Regions from separate parts of the Streptomyces sp. NPDC102490 genome, predicted to be linked through region 3. Evidence: riboswitches for the same ligand, from Rfam matches in the RefSeq annotation. Region 3 holds a riboswitch; each other region holds the start of a gene.
The links. A riboswitch is a leader RNA that binds a small molecule or an ion and turns the genes downstream of it on or off. The one in region 3 is predicted to bind cyclic di-AMP.
Positions count from the first base shown of each region.

Region 1: linked by a shared signal. The riboswitch ahead of ACIRGB_RS32260 (transglycosylase SLT domain-containing protein) and the one ahead of ACIRGB_RS28830 (M23 family metallopeptidase) in region 3 are both predicted to bind cyclic di-AMP.
Region 2: linked by a shared signal. The riboswitch ahead of ACIRGB_RS12595 (peptidoglycan DD-metalloendopeptidase family protein) and the one ahead of ACIRGB_RS28830 (M23 family metallopeptidase) in region 3 are both predicted to bind cyclic di-AMP.
Region 4: linked by a shared signal. The riboswitch ahead of ACIRGB_RS20580 (C40 family peptidase) and the one ahead of ACIRGB_RS28830 (M23 family metallopeptidase) in region 3 are both predicted to bind cyclic di-AMP.

Region 1 is NZ_JBIWJU010000016.1:96,729-99,926, forward strand. Features, by position in the region: gene ACIRGB_RS32255 (polyprenyl synthetase family protein) at 1-174, opposite strand, end outside; cyclic di-AMP (ydaO/yuaA leader) riboswitch at 958-1,114, shown strand; gene ACIRGB_RS32260 (transglycosylase SLT domain-containing protein) at 1,116-1,607, shown strand; gene ACIRGB_RS32265 (HAD family hydrolase) at 1,631-2,440, opposite strand; gene fahA (fumarylacetoacetase) at 2,762-3,198, shown strand, end outside.
Region 2 is NZ_JBIWJU010000005.1:163,082-166,279, reverse strand. Features, by position in the region: gene ACIRGB_RS12600 (SGNH/GDSL hydrolase family protein) at 1-754, opposite strand, end outside; gene ACIRGB_RS12595 (peptidoglycan DD-metalloendopeptidase family protein) at 958-1,905, opposite strand; cyclic di-AMP (ydaO/yuaA leader) riboswitch at 1,910-2,067, opposite strand; gene ACIRGB_RS12590 (tyrosine-protein phosphatase) at 2,492-3,198, shown strand, end outside.
Region 3 is NZ_JBIWJU010000013.1:195,817-199,014, forward strand. Features, by position in the region: gene ACIRGB_RS28825 (GntR family transcriptional regulator) at 1-594, opposite strand, end outside; gene ACIRGB_RS28830 (M23 family metallopeptidase) at 724-1,488, opposite strand; cyclic di-AMP (ydaO/yuaA leader) riboswitch at 1,501-1,665, opposite strand; gene ACIRGB_RS28835 (M16 family metallopeptidase) at 1,857-3,198, opposite strand, start outside.
Region 4 is NZ_JBIWJU010000008.1:319,738-322,935, reverse strand. Features, by position in the region: gene ACIRGB_RS20595 (DUF397 domain-containing protein) at 1-45, opposite strand, end outside; gene ACIRGB_RS20590 (helix-turn-helix domain-containing protein) at 55-915, opposite strand; gene ACIRGB_RS20585 (ATP-binding protein) at 1,133-1,645, shown strand; gene ACIRGB_RS20580 (C40 family peptidase) at 1,616-2,089, opposite strand; cyclic di-AMP (ydaO/yuaA leader) riboswitch at 2,093-2,315, opposite strand; gene ACIRGB_RS20575 (hypothetical protein) at 2,643-2,951, opposite strand; gene ACIRGB_RS20570 (ATP-dependent Clp protease proteolytic subunit) at 2,959-3,198, opposite strand, start outside.

The DNA of each region.
Region 1 (3,198 bases), on a different contig from region 3:
CCGGAACCGCTTCCCGCCGGCCCGCACCAGGTGCTGGGCGGCCTCCGTGATGAACGGCACCTCGCTTTTGGTTGCCTCGAGCAACCCTTCCTCGACAGCAACCAATCCGGCCTGGACATCGGCTTCCAGAGCCTGGTCCCGCACGCTCAGCCCGAACGGCCCGACGACGGTCACGAGGGGTCTCCTGTCTGCTGGTGTCTACTGGCGATTACCTGGTTTGTCGATAGGTCGCTGCCACCACTCAAGTCAGCGTATCCGGTCACGTTTCGATCACCGCTAGCGCCCACCGTTACAGGCTGGTCGGTATCGGATCATGAACGGTATGTTTTTGATCAGGTGATATGAGCAGATTTTGATTGATATCGCCAGAGGGGACGAGCCGGATCAGGAGGGCGGACGGGCCGGAAGCCGCCACCGAAGATCCCACCACTCCTCCCAACGGCCCGCACTTCGAGAACGTCACCCGATCGCCACACGCGCCCGTACCGGCCCGCACCGGTCCGCGCGCAACGGCCCACACGCACCGGCCCGCGCACACCCGCTCGCACCGGTCCGCGTACGGCCGCCCGGCAGGACCGGCAGGCGCCTCCCCGGCGGTCCACTCCCCACCCCGCTTCCCTCCTCCCGCCGCTCGACACCCGAAGCCGTCCCCACCTGCGGCCGGTTGGCGCCTAGTTGAGTCGAATGCCCGTTTTGCCGTGCTTACTGAGGCCAGTGAGTTGGCTCACTCCGGGCCGCCCGCAGGCAACCCCGCCCGAACCTGTGCCCTCCCTTTGCCCCGCAAGCCAGTTGAGGCTTGGCAACAGCAAAGGATCAAGAGCCTCAAACGCCTCAGACCAAGGTCAACAGGCACGTTGGGTGATTCCTGCACTTGTTCCGGACATGTGCTCTCGCATACGTTCCCGGCCTGTCGGGCGGACGCCGAATCCTGCCACCGCCCGTCGCACAGTCATCCACCCAACACACTCGCCGGCAGGAGCGGGGGACCCAGGTAAGTCGCCGCACCGGTCACCACCGGAGCGGCTCGGGGTGAAGCCGTACCCGTCAGGGGCGCGGCCGGGCACCTCCCCGCCCGAACCCGACAGCTCACCTCGTAGGCGTAAGGAGAGGGACACATGTCTGCCAACGGTCAGAACCGTCACGCCCGCACCAGCCGCCTCGTCCGCAAGCTCGCGGTGGCCGGCACCGGCGCCGCGGTGCTCGCGCTGCCGCTCATCGGCGCCACCACCGCCTCCGCGGCCACCCCGGCCGCCGCCACGACCGCCGCCAAGGCGGCCACGACGTACCCGGACAACCTCGACGGCTGGATCCGCGAGTCGCTCGCCATCATGGCCCAGCACGGCATCCCCGGGACCTACGAGGGCATTCACCGCAACATCATGCGGGAGTCCTCCGGCAACCCGCTCGCCATCAACAACTGGGACATCAACGCCGTCAACGGCACCCCGTCCAAGGGTCTGCTCCAGGTGATCGACCCGACCTTCCAGGCGTACCACGTGCCCGGCACCTCCTGGGACCCGTACGACCCGGTCGCCAACATCACCGCCGCCTGCAACTACGCGGCCGACCGCTACGGCTCGATGGACAACGTCTTCAGCGCGTACTGAGCCGTACGCCGCCCGGTCCTCGCCTAAGAGGTACCGAAGATCCGCTCGAGGACGACGGCCACGCCGTCGTCCTCGTTCGTCGTGGTGACCTCGTCGGCCACCGCCTTGAGTTCGGGGTGGGCGCCGGCCATGGCGACGCCGCGGGCCGCCCAGTGGAACATGGGGATGTCGTTGGGCATGTCCCCGAAGGCGAGCGTCCGCCGCCGGTCGAGGCCCAGGTGCTCGGCGGCCAGCGCCAGGCCGGTCGCCTTCGTGATGCCGCAGGGCTGCAACTCAACGGTGCCGGGCCCCGACATGGTGACCGTGGCGAGGGAACCGACCACCGCGCGCGCCGTCGTCGCCAGTTCGTCGTCGGTCAGCTCGGGGTGGCGCAGCAGCACCTTGCTGATCGGCCTGGACCACAGCTGCTCGCGCCGCTCGACGCGCACCGCGGGCAGCGTCGGGTGGGGCATCAGGTAGCCCGGCTCGATGAGCGTCAGGCCGTCGACGCCGTCCTGGTCGACGGCGGCGTGCACCTGGCCCACCTCGGCCTCGATCTTGCCGAGCGCGGTCTCGGCCAGCTCCCGGTCCAGGGTGACCGACCACAGCATCCGGTGCGCCCCGGCGTCGTACACCTGCGCGCCCTGCCCGCACACCGCGAGTCCCGTGCCGCCGAGCCGGTCCAGCAGGGGGCGCACCCGGGGGGCCGGCCGCCCCGTCACCACCAGGTGCCGCGCCCCCGCCCCGGCGACCCGCGCCAGCGCGGCCAGCGACCGGTCGGAGACGGTGTCGTCGCCGCGGAGCAGCGTGCCGTCCAGGTCGGTGGCGACGAGGGAATATGCGGTGCGGTCCATGATCAGAGAATACGGACACCGCACCCGTCCGACTCACCCGTGACCGCTTCCGAACGAGGGCGTAGCGAATGCGCTCGAACTGGAATGAGGATGCACGAGTGCGCCCGATCCTGCCCAAAACCTGACACATCATCGGCTAAAGCCGGGTCAGGGCCTGTACACCGGTCCCCGTGCACACCACCGCGTCAAGATCCCGTCCCGGGCGCCGCCACCTCCGGTCGCACTGCCCAAGACCGGTGGGTCAGCCGTAACGTGTGGCCCGACCACGCAGACACGGCGCGCACGGCGCACATGGCGAGCACGAAAGCGAGGCAGCACCTGATGCCCCCCTTCGATGTCCCCGAGGGCGATCCCTTCGGTCCGCACAACCTTCCGTACGGCGTGTTCTCGATCCCCGGCTCGCGCGACCGGACGGTGGGCGTCCGGCTCGGCGACCACGTCCTCGACGCGGGCGCGGCGGCCCACGCTCTCGGCTCGCCGTACGCCTCCCTGCTCGCACGGCCCACCCTCAACCCGCTGCTGGCGGCCGGGCGGACGGCGTGGTCGGACGTGCGGCGCGCGCTGACGGCGTGGGTGACGGTCCCCTCCCACCGCGAGGTCCTGGAACCGCTCTTCCATCCGCTGTCGTCGGTGACCCTGCACCTGCCCTTCGAGGTCGCCGACTACGTCGACTTCTACGCCTCCGAGCACCACGCCCGCAACGTCGGCCAGATCTTCCGCCCCGACGCCGCCGACTCCCTCACCCCGAACTGGAAGCA
Region 2 (3,198 bases), on a different contig from region 3:
CGTGCGGCGACAGGGTGCCCTTGGCCGTGACGTGGTCGCCCGACGACTCGCCGCGCAGCCGGCGCCCGATCCACGGCACCAGGTACTCGCGCGCCCAGTGCACGTCGTCGCGCCGCACGTCCAGCGTGCCGCGCGGCGGCAGGGGCGGCCAGGGCTGGTCCGGGTCGGCCGGGACGGGCAGGCCGAGGGCCTGCCCCGCGCGCAGCGCCACGCGGGTGTGGCCCTCCGGCGACAGGTGCAGCCGGTCGGCGTCCCACGCCCTGCGGTCCTGGACGCTCCTGAGCGACCACAGGTCGAGCACCGGGCAGCCGTAGCGGTCGGCGATGGCGCGGACGTGCCCGTTGTACGTGGCGATCTTGCCCCGCAGGTGCTTGAGGACGGGCACCCCCCGGGTGTCGAACCCGGTGGTCACCAGGACGGTGCCGGCCGCGGCGGTCAGCGCGGCCACCGCCAGTTCGAACCGCTCGGCGACCTCGTCGGGGTCGGTGCCGGGCCGGATGATGTCGTTGCCGCCGGCCGCGAACGAGACCAGGTCCGGGGCGAGCCGCACGACCCGCGGGACCTGTTCCGCCACGATCTGGTCGAGGAGCCTGCCGCGCACGGCGAGGTTCGTGTACGTGAAGTCGCCCTCGGGGCGCCGGTCCGCGAGCAGGACGGCGAGCCGGTCGGCCCAGCCGACGAACGCCCCGTCGGGGCCGGTGTCGCCGACGCCCTCGGTGAAGCTGTCCCCCACCGCCACGTACGACCCGATCACTGCTCTGCTGTCACTCTTCGAATCGTCTGCCACATCGGCCCATGATTCACCTTGGAATGTGACCTACGCGACCGTAGGAAGGGGTTGACGGTCGGTGAGAAAGGCCACGCCTAAAGTGTTCGTCAATTCCGGAATACGCCGAAGGCCGGACCCGGGGATCGGGGTCCGGCCTTCGGGGCGCGGGGGTTGCGCGGAACCGGTCGTCAGACGGAGACGCCGTGCGAGCGCAGGAACGCGATCGGGTCGATGTCCGAGCCGTAGTCCGGGGTGGTGCGGATCTCGAAGTGCAGGTGCGGGCCGGTCACGTTGCCGGTGGCACCCGAGAGGCCGACCTGCTGACCCGCCGTCACCGACTGACCGGCGGAGACGGAGAGCGAGGAGAGGTGGGCGTACTGGGCGTAGTGGCCGTCGGCGAGCTGGATGACGACCTGGTTGCCGTACGCGCCGCCCCAGCCGGCGGAGACGACGGTGCCGGCGCCGACGGCCTTCAGCGAGGTGCCGGTCGGGACGACGAAGTCGGTGCCGGTGTGGTAGCCGCTGGACCACATGCTGCCGGACTGGTGGTACGGGGTACCGACGGTGCCGCCCTCGACGGGGGAGGTGTAACCGCTGGTGGTGGCCGCGGACCGGGTGCCGGTGGTCGAGGAGTCCGAGGCGGAGGCCTTCTCGGCGTCCGTCGACTTCTGGGCCGGCTTCTCGGCGGCGGGCTTCTCGGCGGACTTCTGCGCCGGCTTCTGCGACGGCGCGGAGGACGGCGCCGCGGACTGGGCCGCCTTGCCGCCGATCGAGAGCTTCAGACCGGGGTGGATCAGCGACGGGTCGGAACCGACGGCCTCGCGGTTGTCCGCGTAGAGCTTCTTCCAGCCGCCGTCGACGTGCTGCTCGTCGGCGATCTTCGAAAGGTAGTCACCGCTCTTCACGGTGTACGTCCGGGAATCCGCGTTCTTCTCGGCGCCGCTCGCGGCGGCCTTCTTCGCGGACGTCGGAACGGACTGCACGGCCTGCTCGGAAACCGAGTGCGCGGGGGCGGCGTTGGCGGCGGCGGCACCCATCAGCGGGAGCGCGAGCGCGGCGCCACCGGTTCCGGCGACGGCGATGGTGCGGGTCAGGCGCATGGCCCTGGTACGGCGGTGCTTACCCTTCGCGGGCATGTCGAATTCCTCTCCGGCGCCTGCGAGGTGAGCTGTCGGGTGCGGGCTGGAGATGCCCGGCCGCGTCGGAACGCGGCTTTACCCCAAGCCGTTCCGGGAACCGGAACAGGCAGTTCTACCTGTGGGTCCCCCGCTCCTGCCGTGTACGGGTGGTCGATGAGTGCGGGCTCCGGTCGGCGGCAGGATTAGGCGTCCGTCCGGATCGGTGGTGAACGTAAGGGACCAAGACGCACAGGGACAAGCGAGGGTTTCCCGCGAACCGCGTTCCGATTGATCCTTTACGGGAATTACCGGTGACCCTGCGTCGATTTCCGTGGCATCGCTTTCCTTGAATACCCTTGAAACGCAGTCGAATTACGTGGACATGACGGGCCACGCACGGTCACGGATATGACGCTGCTCACGCGCCCCCGATTCACCCTCCGCCATTTCAGGCCCAGTTGTTATCAAGGGGCTAATTCGGACAGAAGGCTCTTATCCCCCCGCAATATCCCTCGGGGCACGATTTCGCGCACAGGGAATGCCGTATCGTCGGGTCGTGCCCGCCGGCGAGCAGCGGCGGCGGGGTGGAGTGGGAGGAGCCCCCGTGACACAGCAGGTCCCGTCGACCGAACCCGAGCTGACCGGTGTGCGCAACTTCCGGGACGTGGGCGGGCTGCCGACCGTGGACGGGCGGCGGGTGCGTCAGGGGGTGCTGTTCCGCAGCGGTCACCTGGCCCACGCCACCGGTGAGGACGCCGCGTTCCTGGCCTCGCTGGGCCTGCACACGATCTTCGACTTCCGCAACGCGGCCGACCAGAAGCTCGAGGGCCCGGACGTCGACCTGCCCGGCGTGCGCAATGTGAACCTGCCGCTGAGCGATCCGGCCGACGGCGCCGAGTTCTGGACCATGATCCGTGACGGAGACCTCGACCAGCTGCGCGAGATCCTCGCCGACGGCAAGGCCGCCGACCGGATGATCGGCTCCTACCGCTCGATCGTCACGGAGCGCACGGCGGAGCACTCCCGGGTCCTGCACGCGCTCGCCGAGGACAGCGTCCCCGCGCTGATGCACTGCGCGGCCGGAAAGGACCGTGCGGGTCTGTCCGTCGCGATCACCCTGCTCGCCCTGGGCGTCGAGCGCGAGGCCGTCGTCGAGGACTACCTGAAGTCGAACGCCGCGCACCGCCGCTACAAGGTGCGCCGCAGCGGCTCCTCGGCCTCGGCCTACTCCCCCGAGGTCATGGAGCTGCTCAGCCCCCTGTTCGACGCGCGCGCCGAGTACCTGGCGGCGGCCTTCGAGACCATCGAGGA
Region 3 (3,198 bases):
CCGCTCGATGTGCAGGGTCATGAGCGCCCGCGCGCGTTCGCCGTCGCCCCGGGCCACGGCGTCGGTGATCGCGCCGTGCTCCGCCCAGTACTCCACCGGGCCGACCGGCGCCTCCACCACGTACATCCAGGCGATCTTGTGGCGGAGCTGGGTCAGCAGCGCCGTCAGGGAGGGGCTGTCCGCCGCCCGGGCGAGGGTCTCGTGGAACCAGCCGCCCAGTGAGCGCAGTTCCTCGCCGGTGCCCTGCCTGGCCCGTTCCTGCCCCAGTCTGACCAGGCCGCGCAACACCTTGAGGTGGGCCTCGGTGCGCCGCCGGGCGGCCCGGGAGGCCCCGAGCGGCTCCAGGAGCGTGCGCGTCTCCAGGAGGTCGGCGGCCTCCCGCTCGGTCGGCTCCGCCACGCACGCGCCCGCGTGCCGCCGGGTCACCACGAAACCCTCGGCCTCCAGCGTGCGCAGGGCCTCGCGGACGGGGACGCGGGAGACGCCGTAGCGGCGGGCGAGGAGTTCCTCGGTGAGCCGGCTCCCGCGGCCGTGTACACCGGAGACGATGTCGTCCCGGATCGCCGTGCACACCGAATGCGCCGGAATACGCATGAGCGACCTCCCCTTGACCCCCGTGAAACCCGGTGATTGACGTGTGCCGCACGAACCCAGGCCAATCAAGCGATATTAAATGCGAAAAGCCCCGGCTCGGGAAGCCGGGGCTTTCGGACGTCGTCTCTGTCAGACGTTCACGCCGTGGGAGCGGAGGTAGGCGACGGGGTCCATGTCCGAGCCGTACTCGGGGCTCGTACGGGCCTCGAAGTGCAGGTGCGGTCCGGTGACGTTGCCGGTGGCGCCGGAGAGGCCGATCTGCTGGCCCGGCTCGACCGACTGGCCGACCGAGACGCCGATGGACGACAGGTGCCCGTACTGCGTGTACGTGCCGTCGTGCATCTTGATCACGACCTGGTTGCCGTACGCCCCGCCCCAGCCGGCCTCGACGACGGTGCCGACGCCCACGGCGTGCACGGTCGTGCCGCTGGAGGCGTGGAAGTCGATGCCGGTGTGGCTGCCGGAGGACCACAGGGAACTGCCGGCCTGGTAGGCGGTGGAGACGTAGGAGGCGGTGATCGGCGCGACGAAGGTGTTGAGGCGCTTGCGCTCCGCCTCCCGCGCGGCGCGCTCCTTGGCCTCGCGCGCCTGCTTGGCCGCCTCGGCCGCCCGCTCGCGGGCCGCTTCCCGGGCCGCCTCGCGGGCGGCGGCGTCCGCGGCCGCCTGCTGCTGGGCGAGGGCCTGGGCGTCTATCTCGTCGGCGACGGAGTCGCCGATGGTGACGACCGGGGTGAGTCCGCTCTGCTCCACCGCGGGCTCGGCGGCGAGCGCGGGAGCCGCGAGGGTGCCGACGACGCCGGTGGTGGCGAGGGCCGCGACTCCCGCCGCGCGGGCGGTGGTGCGGTGCACCCGGCCGGTGCGCCGGTGCTTCCCGGTGGCGCGCGTGAACGCCATGTAGAGGCTTGTCCTTTCCTTCCCTCTCGCCTACCGGGTTAGCTGACGGGTTCGGAGGTGGAAGGTCTCCTACGGACCCCCTCGCGCTGCGCGCGGGCGTCCGATTCACCCCAGGGACTGCGTTGGGTCCCCGGCTCCCCTGGCTCGCGCCGTACGGGGACTCGGCGATGACTGTCCGGTGCCGCGGGTGCGGCGCACTGCCTGACGAACAGCCCGGAAGACGCTAAACGCGGCTGCGTTCAATTCTCAAACGCAACAGGCTTTTTGTAGCGCACGCCACAGGGCAGACGGGCAGCCATTCCCCCAATCCGGACAAACGGCGGCCCTGGTGACACTCCGGTCACCAGGGCCACTCCGCGCGCGGGTCGCTACTCGGCGGCCACCACGGTGACTTCGCCGATACCGAGGGCCTCGACGGGCTCCTTGATCTGCGCCGCGTCGCCGACGAGGACCGTCACGAGGCGGTCCACCGGGAAGGCGTTCACGACCGCCGCGGTGGCCTCCACGGTGCCCGTGGCGGCCAGTTGACGGTAGAGCGTGGCCTGGAAGTCGTCGGACAGGTGCTGCTCGACCTGGTCGGCCAGCGTGCTCGCCACGGCCGCCGCCGTCTCGTACTTCAGCGGCGCCACGCCCACCAGGTTCTGCACGGCCACGTCGCGCTCGGCGTCGGTGAGCCCCTCCGCGGCGAGCTTGCGCAGCACCGTCCACAGGTCCTCCAGGGCGGGACCGGTGTTGGGGGTGTCGACGGACCCGCTGATGGCGAGCATCGCGGCGCCCGTACCGTCCGGCGCGGAGCGCAGGACCTGGCCGAACGCCCGTACGCCGTAGGTGTAGCCCTTCTCCTCGCGCAGGACGCGGTCCAGGCGCGAGGTGAGGGTGCCGCCGAGGCAGTAGGTGCCGAGCACCTGCGCGGGCCACACGCGGTCGTGCCGGTCGGCGCCGGTGCGGCCGATCAGCAGCTGCGTCTGGACGGCGCCGGGACGGTCCACGATGACGACCCGGCCCCGGTCGTCGGCGGTCACCGGGGGGACGGGGCGCGGCTCGGCGGCCGAGCCGGTCCACGCGCCCAGGGTGTCGCCGAGCAGCGCGTCCAGGTCGACACCGGTGAGGTCGCCGACGACCACCGCGGTGGCCGTGGCGGGGCGGACGTGCCGCTCGTAGAAGGCGCGTACGGCGGCCGAGTCGATGGCCGCGACCGTCTCCTCGGTGCCCTGGCGCGGGCGCGACATGCGCGAGTCGGCCGGGAACAGCTCCTTGGAGAGTTCCTTCGCGGCGCGCCGGGAGGGGTTGGCCAGCTCGTGCGGGATCTCGTCGAGCCGGTTGCGCACCAGCCGTTCGACCTCGCCGTCCGCGAAGGCGGGCGCCCTGAGGGCGTCGGCGACCAGGCCGAGGGCCTTGGCCAGGCGCGAGGCGGGCACCTCCAGGCTCAGCCGGACGCCGGGGTGGTCGGCATGCGCGTCGAGGGTGGCGCCGCAGCGCTCCAGCTCGGCGGCGAACTCCTCCGCCGAGTGCTTGTCGGTGCCCTCCGAGAAGGCGCGCGCCATGATCGTGGCGACACCGTCGAGACCGGCGGGCTCGGCCTCCAGGGGGGCGTCGAGGAGCACCTCGACTGCGACGACCTGCTGGCCGGGGCGGTGGCAGCGCAGCACGGTGAGGCCGTTGTCGAGGCGGCCGCGCTCGGGGGCGGGGAACGCCCACGGCTTGGGCTCG
Region 4 (3,198 bases), on a different contig from region 3:
GATGTTCCGAGGACGTTCGGAACGTTCGGACATGAAGCCTGACATGGTGCCTCCTTACGCGCCTGCCGCGGTCGCGGCGATGAAGTCCAACGAGTCCTCGGGCGAAAGGGCATGGATCAGAAGGGCGTTGAAGGCCTCGGTATAGGCCTCTAGGTCTTCTTTCCGTTCGAGGTGCAGGCTACTCGTCAAGTGGTCGAGAACAACCACGTCCAGATCAGAAGTGCTCGAAAAGGAGAAGATTACGAAAGGGCCGGTGACGCCGATATGCGCCCCGGCGGCAAACGGCAGGACCTGGAGCCGGACATGGGGGAGCCGAGCGGCCTCGACCAGTCGCTCCAGTTGACGGGCCATCACCCCGGGCCCGCCCACCTCCCGGCGCAGCACCGCCTCGTCCAGGACCGCGGTCAGCTCCAGGGGCGGCTCGCGGCGCAGCACGTCCTGCCGGGCCAGCCGGACCTCCACCAGCGTCTCCAGCCGTTCCGCCGGCATGCCGTCCACCGCGGCCCGCGTCACCGCGCGGGCGTACTCCGGCGTCTGGAGCAGGCCGGGCACCACCGTGGTCTCCAGGGTGCGCATCGCGCCGGCCTGCGACTCCAGGCTGATGAAGTCGCGGTAGGTCGGTGGCAGCACCCCGCGGTACGCGTGCCACCAGTGGTGGCGTCCCCCCGCGTCCTCGGAGCGCGCCAGCATCACCAGCAGCCCCCGCAGCTGCTCGTCGTCCACGCCGTAGACGTCGAGCAGTAACCGCACGTCGGCCGGTTTCACCCCGCTCGTCCCCGTCTCGATCCGGCTGACCTTCGACTGGTGCCAGCCCGCGAGCCGGGCGGCCTCGCCGCTGGTGATGCCCGCCGCCATGCGCAGGGCGCGCAGTTCCGCGCCCAGCTTCCGGCGGCGCACCACGGGACCGTGCTGCATGGGACAACTCCCCCTACTCCTTATGCGCCGCCCAAATACGCTCTGCCGTCGCAGAGTTCACCGCTTCGAGCGACAGATATATGCATATCTTGGTGGATCGCCGCCCTTCACGGGTCAGGTGATGGCAGTCTGGCGGCGAAGCACCAGTCCGGGACCGTACTCGAACCATCCACTCCGTGTCGGGCCTGCGGTCCCGTGAGAAAGGGACGACGTCGCCATGGCAGACCATCTGGAAGCATCCGTCACTCTGCCGAGCGATCCCGCCTCGGTGGCCGCCGCGCGGACCTATGTGGTCGGCACCCTGGCGGAATGGGGGCTGCCGGGCGACGCCGAGTTGTCCGAGACCGTGCGGCTCATCGTCTCCGAACTGGCGACCAACGCGGTCCAGCACACGTTCGGGCAGTCGCCGACCTTCACGGTGGACCTCGTCCTCGACGACGACGAGCGGTTGCGGCTCGGCGTCACCGACAGCCATCCGCGCTTCCCCAAGCGGCTGCCCGCCGCCGTCCAGCAGGACAACGGGCGGGGCATGGTGATCATCCGCTGGCTGACCGCCGAGTGCGGCGGCAGGCTGCGGGTCCGGCCCACGCGCGAGGGGGGCAAGACCGTCTCCATCGAACTGCCCTGGACACCCCCGAGCGGGCCGGCGGCACCCGCGGGAGTGACGGCCGGGCAGAACGCCGTCACTCCCGCGGGCGGGCTACTTGACCCGGCCGTACCAGACGCCTGACGTCCAGATCTTCTGCAACCGCACCACGTCCCCGGTCTTCGGAGCGTGCCAGAGCCTGCCCTTCCCGGCGTAGATACCCACGTGGTAGACGCTCCGGCCGGAGTGGAAGAACACGAGGTCGCCGACCTTGCGGTGCTTGGCGGAGATGTGGCGGGTCTTGTTGTACTGCTGCGCCGCGGTGCGTGGCAGCTTCTTGCCGGCCTTCTTGAACGAGTACAGCGTCAGGCCGGAGCAGTCGAACCGGTGGGGGCCGATGGCGCCCCAGCGGTACGGGGAACCCTGTTTGGAAGCGGCGATCCTGAGGGCCTTGGTCGCATGGCTCGCCGCGGCCGCCTCGGAGGCGGCACCGGGGACCACGACGGAGCCGCCCACGGCGGCGAGGGTGAGGGCCGAGGCCGTACCGGCACGAGCCATCAGCGACGGGACACGATTGAGCGCGGACATGCGCAACCCTTCGTCAGCCGCCTGTGAAGGATGACCTGTCGGATTCGGGCTGGCGAAGTTGCCCGGCCGCACGAGTGCGGCTTCACCCCAAGGACCGCTCGGCCCGGCACCTCTCGCAAAGGCGGCCGTGCCGGCGACCCGTCGTGCTCGGGTCCTCCACTCCTGCCGATCCACTTCCCTCGCGACCGGTCGTCCGGACGGCGGCAGGACTCGGCGTCCGCCCGGACCGCCCCGCCGCTGCGGCGGGGGCTTGTCGTCAGTCACGGATCTTGTCCCCCGCGAGGAGAAAATCCCAACGGAACGTGCCCTTTGTGTTGTTACACCCCACTCACCCGTTCGGGTCGCCACTCCGTGTTCGACGTGCCGCCGGGCCCGGTGACGGCCCCGGGACCAGCGGCGGAGTGGCGCGTCGCACCGGCCGGGCGCGGGGCGCCGCAAGTCCGGCCGGTCATCAATCGGCGGTGTCCCTACGCCGAAAGGGGGTACGCCGTTTGGTCCGTTTCGGCCCGCTGCCGCATCGACCCGGCGCCGGGCCGCAGCCGACCGGGCTTTCTCACTTCCCGGAAGGCGGCGGGAGGCCGACCCGCGCCGTCCGGCGCTCTCCGTCCAGCACCCGCAGCGCCCGGGCCAGGGTGGCGGCGTGCACCTCCGTCTCGCCGCGCCGGTGCATCAGCGCCAGCGCGTCACGCAGCGCCACCGCCTTGCCGACCAGTGCCTGGGCGGCGCGCAGGGCGCCGTAGGTGTCGCCGTCCCGCCCGGGGTTGATGCGCCCGAGCAGATCGACGACGTCCAGATAGCCGTCGACGACCTCGGCCTCGGCGCGGGTCAGGGCCGGCAGCGGGGGCAACTCGGGTGGCAGCACCGGCGGATCACCTCGCGCCGGGCGAGGCGGGCGGGGTCCTGCGGCCGGGGACGATCCGGTCCACCAGGCCGTACTCCAGCGCCTGTCGGGCGTCGAGGACCGTTTCCCGCTCGAGGTCCGCGCTCACCTGCTCGGGACTGCGGCCCGTGTGCCGTACGAGGATCTCCTCCAGGCGGGCGCGGACGCGGACCAACTCGTCGGCGTGGACGGCCAGGTCGCTCGCCTGCCCCTGCACCGGTTCGGTGAG